Regions from separate parts of the Variovorax sp. GW823-FHT04F07 genome, predicted to be linked through region 1. Evidence: riboswitches for the same ligand, from Rfam matches in the RefSeq annotation. Region 1 holds a riboswitch; the other holds the start of a gene.

Region 1 (3,396 bases):
GCCGATGTGGCGGGCGAGGAATTCTTCGGCGTTCTCTAGTTCTTGCAAAGAGGGAAGGGCGGGAATCGGCATGGCGGTGAAGGCTCGGGGGAGAAGGAACGAAGGTGCGAGGAAGCTGCTGTTCAGCGGATCAGGATTCGGCGGCGAACTTGTCGTAGCTGGCGGCGTCGAGCAGGGCGTCGAGCTGCGCGGGCTCGCTCAGCTTGACCTTGAAGAACCAGCCGGCGGCCAGCGGGTCGCTGTTGGCCAGCGACGGGTCGGCGCGCAGCGCTTCGTTGACTTCGGTGATCTCGCCCGACACGGGCATGAACACATCGGCGGCGGCCTTCACCGACTCGACCACACCGGCGACCTCGCCCTGCGCGAAGGTCTTGCCCACTTCAGGCAGGTCGACGAACACCACGTCGCCCAGCGCGTCCTGCGCATGCACGGTGATGCCGACGGTGGCGGCGCCGCCTTCGGCCGCCACCCATTCGTGGTCCTTGGTGTATTTGATGCTCATGAAAAAACTCCTCGTGGAAAAAATGGAATCGGGGTGCAGAGCCTAGCCGGGTCTGCGGGGTTCAGTGTCGGTCAGCCGCGGTAGTAGCGCGTCGGCACGAAGGGCATGGTCGAGACTTCCATCGGCACCGGCTTGCCGCGCACGATGGCCTGCACGCGCGTGCCGGGCTCGGCGAAGGCGGCGGCCACGTAGCCCATGGCCACGCAGCGGTCGGCCGTGGGGCCGAGCAGGCCGCTGGTGACGGCGCCGATGTCGTGGCCTTCGAGCGACTGCAGCAGCGTGCCGTCGCGCACCGGGATGCGTTCCAGTGCCACGAGGCCGACCCGCTTGCGCGTGAGCGTCTTGTGGTCGGTGTGGCCGGCCGCGCCCGAGGCGACGGCGGCCAGCTGGGCCAGCACCTTGGCCGCGCCCGGGAAGCCGCCTTCGCGCGCGCCGCCGGCGCGGCGCACTTTCTGGATCGCCCAGTTGAGCGAGGCTTCGACCGGGGTGGTGGTGGTGTCGATGTCGTTGCCGTACAGGCACAGGCCGGCTTCGAGCCGCAGCGAGTTGCGCGCGCCCAGGCCGACGGGCTTCACCTCGGGCTGTGCGAGCAGCAGGCGGGCGAGGGCGTCGGCGTCCTTGCCGGCCACCGAAATCTCGAAGCCGTCTTCGCCGGTGTAGCCGCTGCGGGTGACGAAGGCGGCGATGCCGCCGATCTGCACCGCGCCGCCGGTCATGAACACGAAGCGCTCGATGCCGGGCGACAGGCGTGCCAGCGTGGCGGCGGCCTGTGGGCCCTGCAGCGCCAGCAGCGCGTGGTCGGGCAGGGGCTGCACCTGGCAGCGCGCGCCGATCCTGGCCTGGATGTGGGCGATGTCGGCCACCTTGCAGGCGCCGTTCACGATCACGAAGAGCGAACCGTTGCCTTCGTTGAAGAACATCAGGTCGTCGAGGATGCCGCCCTCGTCGTTCAGCAGCAGGCCGTAGCGCTGCTTGCCGGCGGGCAGGTCGACCACGTCGACGGGCATCAGGGTTTCGAACGCGGCGGCGGCGTCAGGGCCGACCAGGCGCAGCTGGCCCATGTGCGAGATGTCGAACAGGCCGGCCGCGTCGCGCGTGTGCTTGTGCTCGGCCATGAGGCCGGCGGGGTACTGCACGGGCATGGAGTAGCCGGCGAAGGGCACCATGCGGGCGCCCAACTCGACGTGGAGGTCGTACAGCGGGGTCTTGAGAAGTTGGGCGTCGGAAGCGGAGGAAGCGGCCACGGGGCACTCCAAAGGGGCAGTCGAAATCCATGGCTGCAACGCCACGGGCCACCCCTGCTGTCCGCTTTACCTGAGAGATTCGCCCCACGATCGGGGTTTGCTCCTTCGGTGGGCCGCGTGCAATGCCACGGCCTCTCTCCAGCAAGGAAACGCCGGTGGTTGCCGGCGTCTTGTCAGTCCTTTTGCCTGAGCGTTCGGGGAACCCCTGCGCCTTCGGCGGCCCCGTCGCGCGGGGCTCTCTCCTGACCCGGCGAGTGTAGTGGATCGCGGGGCCGGGGCTGGCGGCTCAGTGCACGGTTTCTGCCGGCGGCAGCAGCTTGTCGATGCGCTCGCGCAGCGAGTCGGCGCGCTCGGGGCCGGCGGCCTTCTCGATCTCGGAGAGCATCAGCGCGGCGATGGTCAGCATGGCCTCGCGGTCGCGCGCCTCGCGCAGGGCGTCGCGCATCTGGTTGGCGAAGCGCGGGTCGCGGCGCACGAACATGCGTTCGCAGATGTCGAACAGGAACATGCGCGTGGTGGCCAGCGAGCGCTTGCCGTCGAAGCTGTCGGCCGAGGTGGCGACCTGGATCGGCTCGGCGGCGGGGACGGGCGTGGGGGCCGGTGCGGGCGGTGGCGCGACCGGGCGCGCGACCTGCAGGTAGCCGCGCTGCATCAGCCCCTGGATCGCCTGCTCGGCCTCGACGCGGCTGGGGAACAGCGGGCTGAAGTCGGTCAGCGAGCGCCGGCCGTCGGCCATGAGCAGCAAGGCGCGCTCACGCTGACTGAGCGTGCGCTGCCCGGCCTGGAGTTCGTCGCGTGCCTTCTCGGTCTTGGTGGGGAACATGGCGGCCACAGCTTTCGGAGGTCGAAGGCTGCAGCATCGTTGCAAGTGGTGACATCTTCGTGAACCATTTGCCTTACAGGGACAAGGGGGTGCGCGTCAGTTGCCCGCGCTCTCCTTGCGGATCAGCCAGCGCGGGCCCACGCGCTGCAGCTCGAGCGTCTTGCGGTCGGTCTCGGTGAGTGCGTCGGCGCTGTAAATCTGCCGGAACTGCGCGCTGGCCGAGGTGCCCTGGACGCTGATCACCAGCCCCTCGATGCCCACGCTGATGCGCGACTTGCCCGTGATGCGGGCGCGCCGGTCGGCCTCCCAGCGCTCGCGGGTCTGGCCGCGCGCGGGGGTGAAGTCGCTCGCGTAGGCTGCGAGGTAGCGCTCCACGTCGCGCGCGGACCAGGCGGCGGCCCAGGCGCGCACGGCGCTTTCCACTTCGGCGAGGTGGGTGACGGGATTGGTGGGATTGGTGGGATTGGCGGGGGCGGCCGCTGGTGCAACGGCTGCAACGGGCGCGGCGGCCGGCGTGGCCGCGATACCGGCGGTGGCCAGCAAGCCGGCAGCGACAAGGCTGCTGCCCTGGGCGACGATTCGGTGCATGGCGTCCTTCTCTTTCCTTCTTCTTGTCTGTCAGGCTCGACGTCGAAGCTTGCGTCGATTCTGGCAGTGAAAGAGAGCGCGTGCGGCGTTGAATCGCCCACGGATTTCGGTGGTCCGTGGTTCAGGGCGCGTGCACAGGACACCGGGTGCTTCCCTCCGCGAATGTCCCCCGCCTTCGGCTCCTCCTTGATTTCGCTGCGGGAAGCACCCAGTGCCCTGTGCACAAGGAGCGCGGGGGA
Region 2 (3,396 bases), on a different contig from region 1:
GACTTCGCCGAGCTGCTGGGCGCCACGGCGTCGACGCTGGTGGTCGATGTGCCGCACAACGTGGTGCTGCGCGAGCACGGCATGAACATCCATCGCAAGGGCGCGACGCCGGCGCATGCGGGCGACCTGGCGCTGATTCCCGGGTCGATGGGCGATCACTCGTACCTCGCGACCGGGCTGGGGCATGAGGACTGGCTGTGGTCGTGCAGCCATGGTGCCGGCCGGCGCATGCGTCGGCAGGAAGTGCGCGCGATGCGGCCCGCACCCGACGACGCCGATGCCAGCTGGCAGTGCGTGACCTTGCGCGAGGAGCGCCGCATCGAGGAGGCGCCGCAGGCCTACAAGCCGATCGGCGCGGTGATCGAGGCGCAGGAAAGCGCGGGGCTCATCCGCTGCGCCGTGCGGCTCAAGCCCTGGGTCACGTTCAAGGCATGACCCGAGGGCGCGTGTCGTGTCAGCCCAGTGCGGGCTGCACGGCGCGCGGTGCGGGTGCCGGCATGCCGGCGAACGCGAAATCGACCTCGGGCGCCAGCCCGCTCACGATGCGCGCGATCGACTTGCCCGAGCCGCAGGCGTGCGTCCAGCCGAGCGTGCCGTGGCCGGTGTTGAGGAACAGGTTCGGCAGCTTGGTCTTGCCGATCAGCGGCACGTTGCTCGGCGTGGCCGGACGCAGGCCGGTCCAGAACTGCGCGCGTTCGGTGTCGCCGGCGCCGGGGAAGAGTTCTTCGACGCGCCGCACGATGGCTTCGCAGCGCACGCGGTTCAGGTCGCGGTCGTAGCCGTTGAGCTCGGCCGTGCCGGCGATGCGCAGGCGGTCGCCCGACTCCGACGTGTAGCGCGAGAACACCAGCTTGTATTCGTCGTCCGTGAGCGAGACCTGGTGTGCCTTCGATGCGTCCTTGACGGGGAGCGTCACCGAGTAGCCCTTGGCGGGGTAGATCGGCAGGCGGATGCCCAGCGGCGCGGCGTACAACGGACTCAGCGAACCCATCGCGAGCACGAAGGCATCGCCGCGGATGCGCTGGAAGCGGCCTTCGTTGTCGGTCGCCTCGACGTGGTCGATGCTGCCGCCGGCTTCGCGCAGCGCGGTCACCGTGTGGCTCATGAGGAACTTCACGCCGGCCGCCTCGGCCAGCTTCACGAGTTCGCGCGCGAAGCGGTTGGCGTCGCCCGATTCGTCTTCGGCGGTGTAGGTGGCGCCGGCGAGTTGGGGGCGGATGTGGGCGAGGGCGGGTTCGATCTTGATGGCCTCGTCGGCCGAGATGACCAGGCGTTCGCAGCCCAGAGCACGCATCTGCTCGGCGGGCGCGAGGGCACCGTCGAATTCTTTTTGCGTCGTATAGAAGTGCAGGATGCCTTGCGTGCGCTGGTCATAGTTCAGGCCCGTGTCTCGACGCAATTGCTGCAACATTTCCCGGCTGTATGTACCGAGACGAACGATCTGTTCGATGTTGTGGCGGGTGCGTGCGGGGGTGCATTCGCGCAAGAACTGCAGGCCCCAGAGCCACTGGCGCATGTCGGCGCGGATGCGAAACAGCAGCGGCGCATCTTCCTTGCCGAGCCATTGCAGCACCTTCAGCGGCGCGCTCGGATTGGCCCACGGTTCGGCATGGCTGACCGAGATCTGGCCGCCGTTGGCGAAGCTGGTTTCGGCGGCCGGGGTGGCCTGCCGGTCGATCACGGTCACCTCGTGGCCGAGTTGCTGGAGGTAGTAGGCCGAAGTCACGCCGAGCAGGCCGGCGCCAAGAACGATCACACGCATTGCAAGTACCTTTGAGTTTGCAGCGCTTGAACGGCGGGCGTGGAGTGCTATTGAAAAAATAGCAAGCAACCGGACGACCGATGTCCAAGTTGCCGCTCCCCCTGTCCTCGGTACCTGAGAGATTCACCCTGCTGCACCCGCAGCGGGTTTGCTCCTTCGGTGCGCCACATGGCGTGGCGGCTCTCCAGACGGCTGTATCGATGAGTGCAGTACTGACCCCTTGCCGAAGTTCCTGGGCGTTGCCTGGAATTTCGTCGGGCCGACCTGAGCGTTTATGGGAGTTTGCGCCTTCGGTAGGGCCTCCGTGGAAGCCCGCTCTCCTGCAATTGTTGGCGATTGTAGGCGGGCCCCGCAAGCCGGCCAAGCCCTGTACATCGGCACTTCACACCGATGGGATAATTGAATGTTGATTTTTGGTAAAGCAAACTTTTTTCTACATGCAGGGGACTCCATGATCCTGGTTACCGGCGGCGCAGGCTTCATTGGCGCCAATTTCGTGCTCGACTGGATCGCGCAGGGCAACGAGCCCGTCGTGAACCTCGACAAGCTGACCTACGCGGGCAACCTCGAGACCCTCGCGTCGCTCAAGGGCAACGCGAACCATGTCTTCGTGCAAGGCGACATCGGCGACAGCGCGCTGCTCGATCGCCTGCTGGCCGAGCACAAACCCCGTGCCGTTGTGAACTTTGCCGCGGAATCGCATGTGGATCGTTCGATCCACGGCCCGGAAGACTTCGTGCAGACCAATGTGCTCGGCACCTTCCGCCTGCTCGAATCGGTGCGCGGCTACTGGAACGCCCTGCCGGCCGACCAGAAGGCGGCCTTCCGTTTCCTGCATGTGTCGACCGACGAGGTCTACGGCTCGCTCTCCAAGACCGACCCGGCCTTCACCGAAGAGAACAAGTACGAGCCCAACAGCCCGTACTCGGCCAGCAAGGCCGCCAGCGACCACCTCGTGCGCGCCTGGCATCACACCTACGGCCTGCCGGTGGTCACCACCAACTGCTCGAACAACTACGGCCCGTTCCACTTCCCCGAGAAGCTGATCCCGCTGATGATCGTCAACGCACTGGCCGGCAAGAACCTGCCCGTGTACGGCGACGGCATGCAGGTGCGCGACTGGCTCTACGTGAAGGACCACTGCAGCGCCATCCGCCGCGTGCTCGAGGCCGGCAAGCTCGGCGAGACCTACAACGTCGGCGGCTGGAACGAGAAGCCCAACATCGAGATCGTCAACACCGTGTGTGCGCTGCTCGACGAACTGAGCCCCCGCGCCGACGGCAAGCCGTACAAGGAGCAGATCACCTACGTCACGGACCGCCCGGGCCACGACCGTCGCTACGCCATCGATGCACGCAAGCTCGAGGCCGAACTCGGCTGGAAGCCCGCCGAGACCTTCGACACCGGCATCCGCAAGACCGTCCAGTGGTACCTCGCCAACGGCGAGTGGGTGCGCAACGTGCAAAGCGGCGCGTACCGCGAATGGGTCGAGAAGCAATACGACGCTGCGCCTGCAAAGGCTTCCGCATGAAGTTGCTGCTGCTCGGCAAAGGTGGACAGGTCGGCTGGGAGCTGCAGCGCAGCCTCGCGCCGCTCGGCGAAGTGGTCGCACTGGACTTCGACAGCACCGACTT

The links. A riboswitch is a leader RNA that binds a small molecule or an ion and turns the genes downstream of it on or off. The one in region 1 is predicted to bind glycine.
Region 2: linked by a shared signal. The riboswitch ahead of AC1RAA_RS22225 (D-amino acid dehydrogenase) and the one ahead of gcvT (glycine cleavage system aminomethyltransferase GcvT) in region 1 are both predicted to bind glycine.

Annotation. Positions count from the first base shown of each region.
Region 1 is NZ_JBXAIG010000001.1:226,398-229,793, forward strand. Features, by position in the region: gene gcvP (aminomethyl-transferring glycine dehydrogenase) at 1-72, opposite strand, end outside; gene gcvH (glycine cleavage system protein GcvH) at 131-502, opposite strand; gene gcvT (glycine cleavage system aminomethyltransferase GcvT) at 574-1,746, opposite strand; glycine riboswitch at 1,794-1,898, opposite strand; glycine riboswitch at 1,911-2,001, opposite strand; gene AC1RAA_RS01075 (hypothetical protein) at 2,033-2,569, opposite strand; gene AC1RAA_RS01080 (L,D-transpeptidase Cds6 family protein) at 2,666-3,157, opposite strand.
Region 2 is NZ_JBXAIG010000005.1:85,761-89,156, forward strand. Features, by position in the region: gene AC1RAA_RS22220 (RtcB family protein) at 1-435, shown strand, start outside; gene AC1RAA_RS22225 (D-amino acid dehydrogenase) at 455-1,762, opposite strand; glycine riboswitch at 1,854-1,960, opposite strand; glycine riboswitch at 2,005-2,095, opposite strand; gene rfbB (dTDP-glucose 4,6-dehydratase) at 2,214-3,293, shown strand; gene rfbD (dTDP-4-dehydrorhamnose reductase) at 3,290-3,396, shown strand, end outside.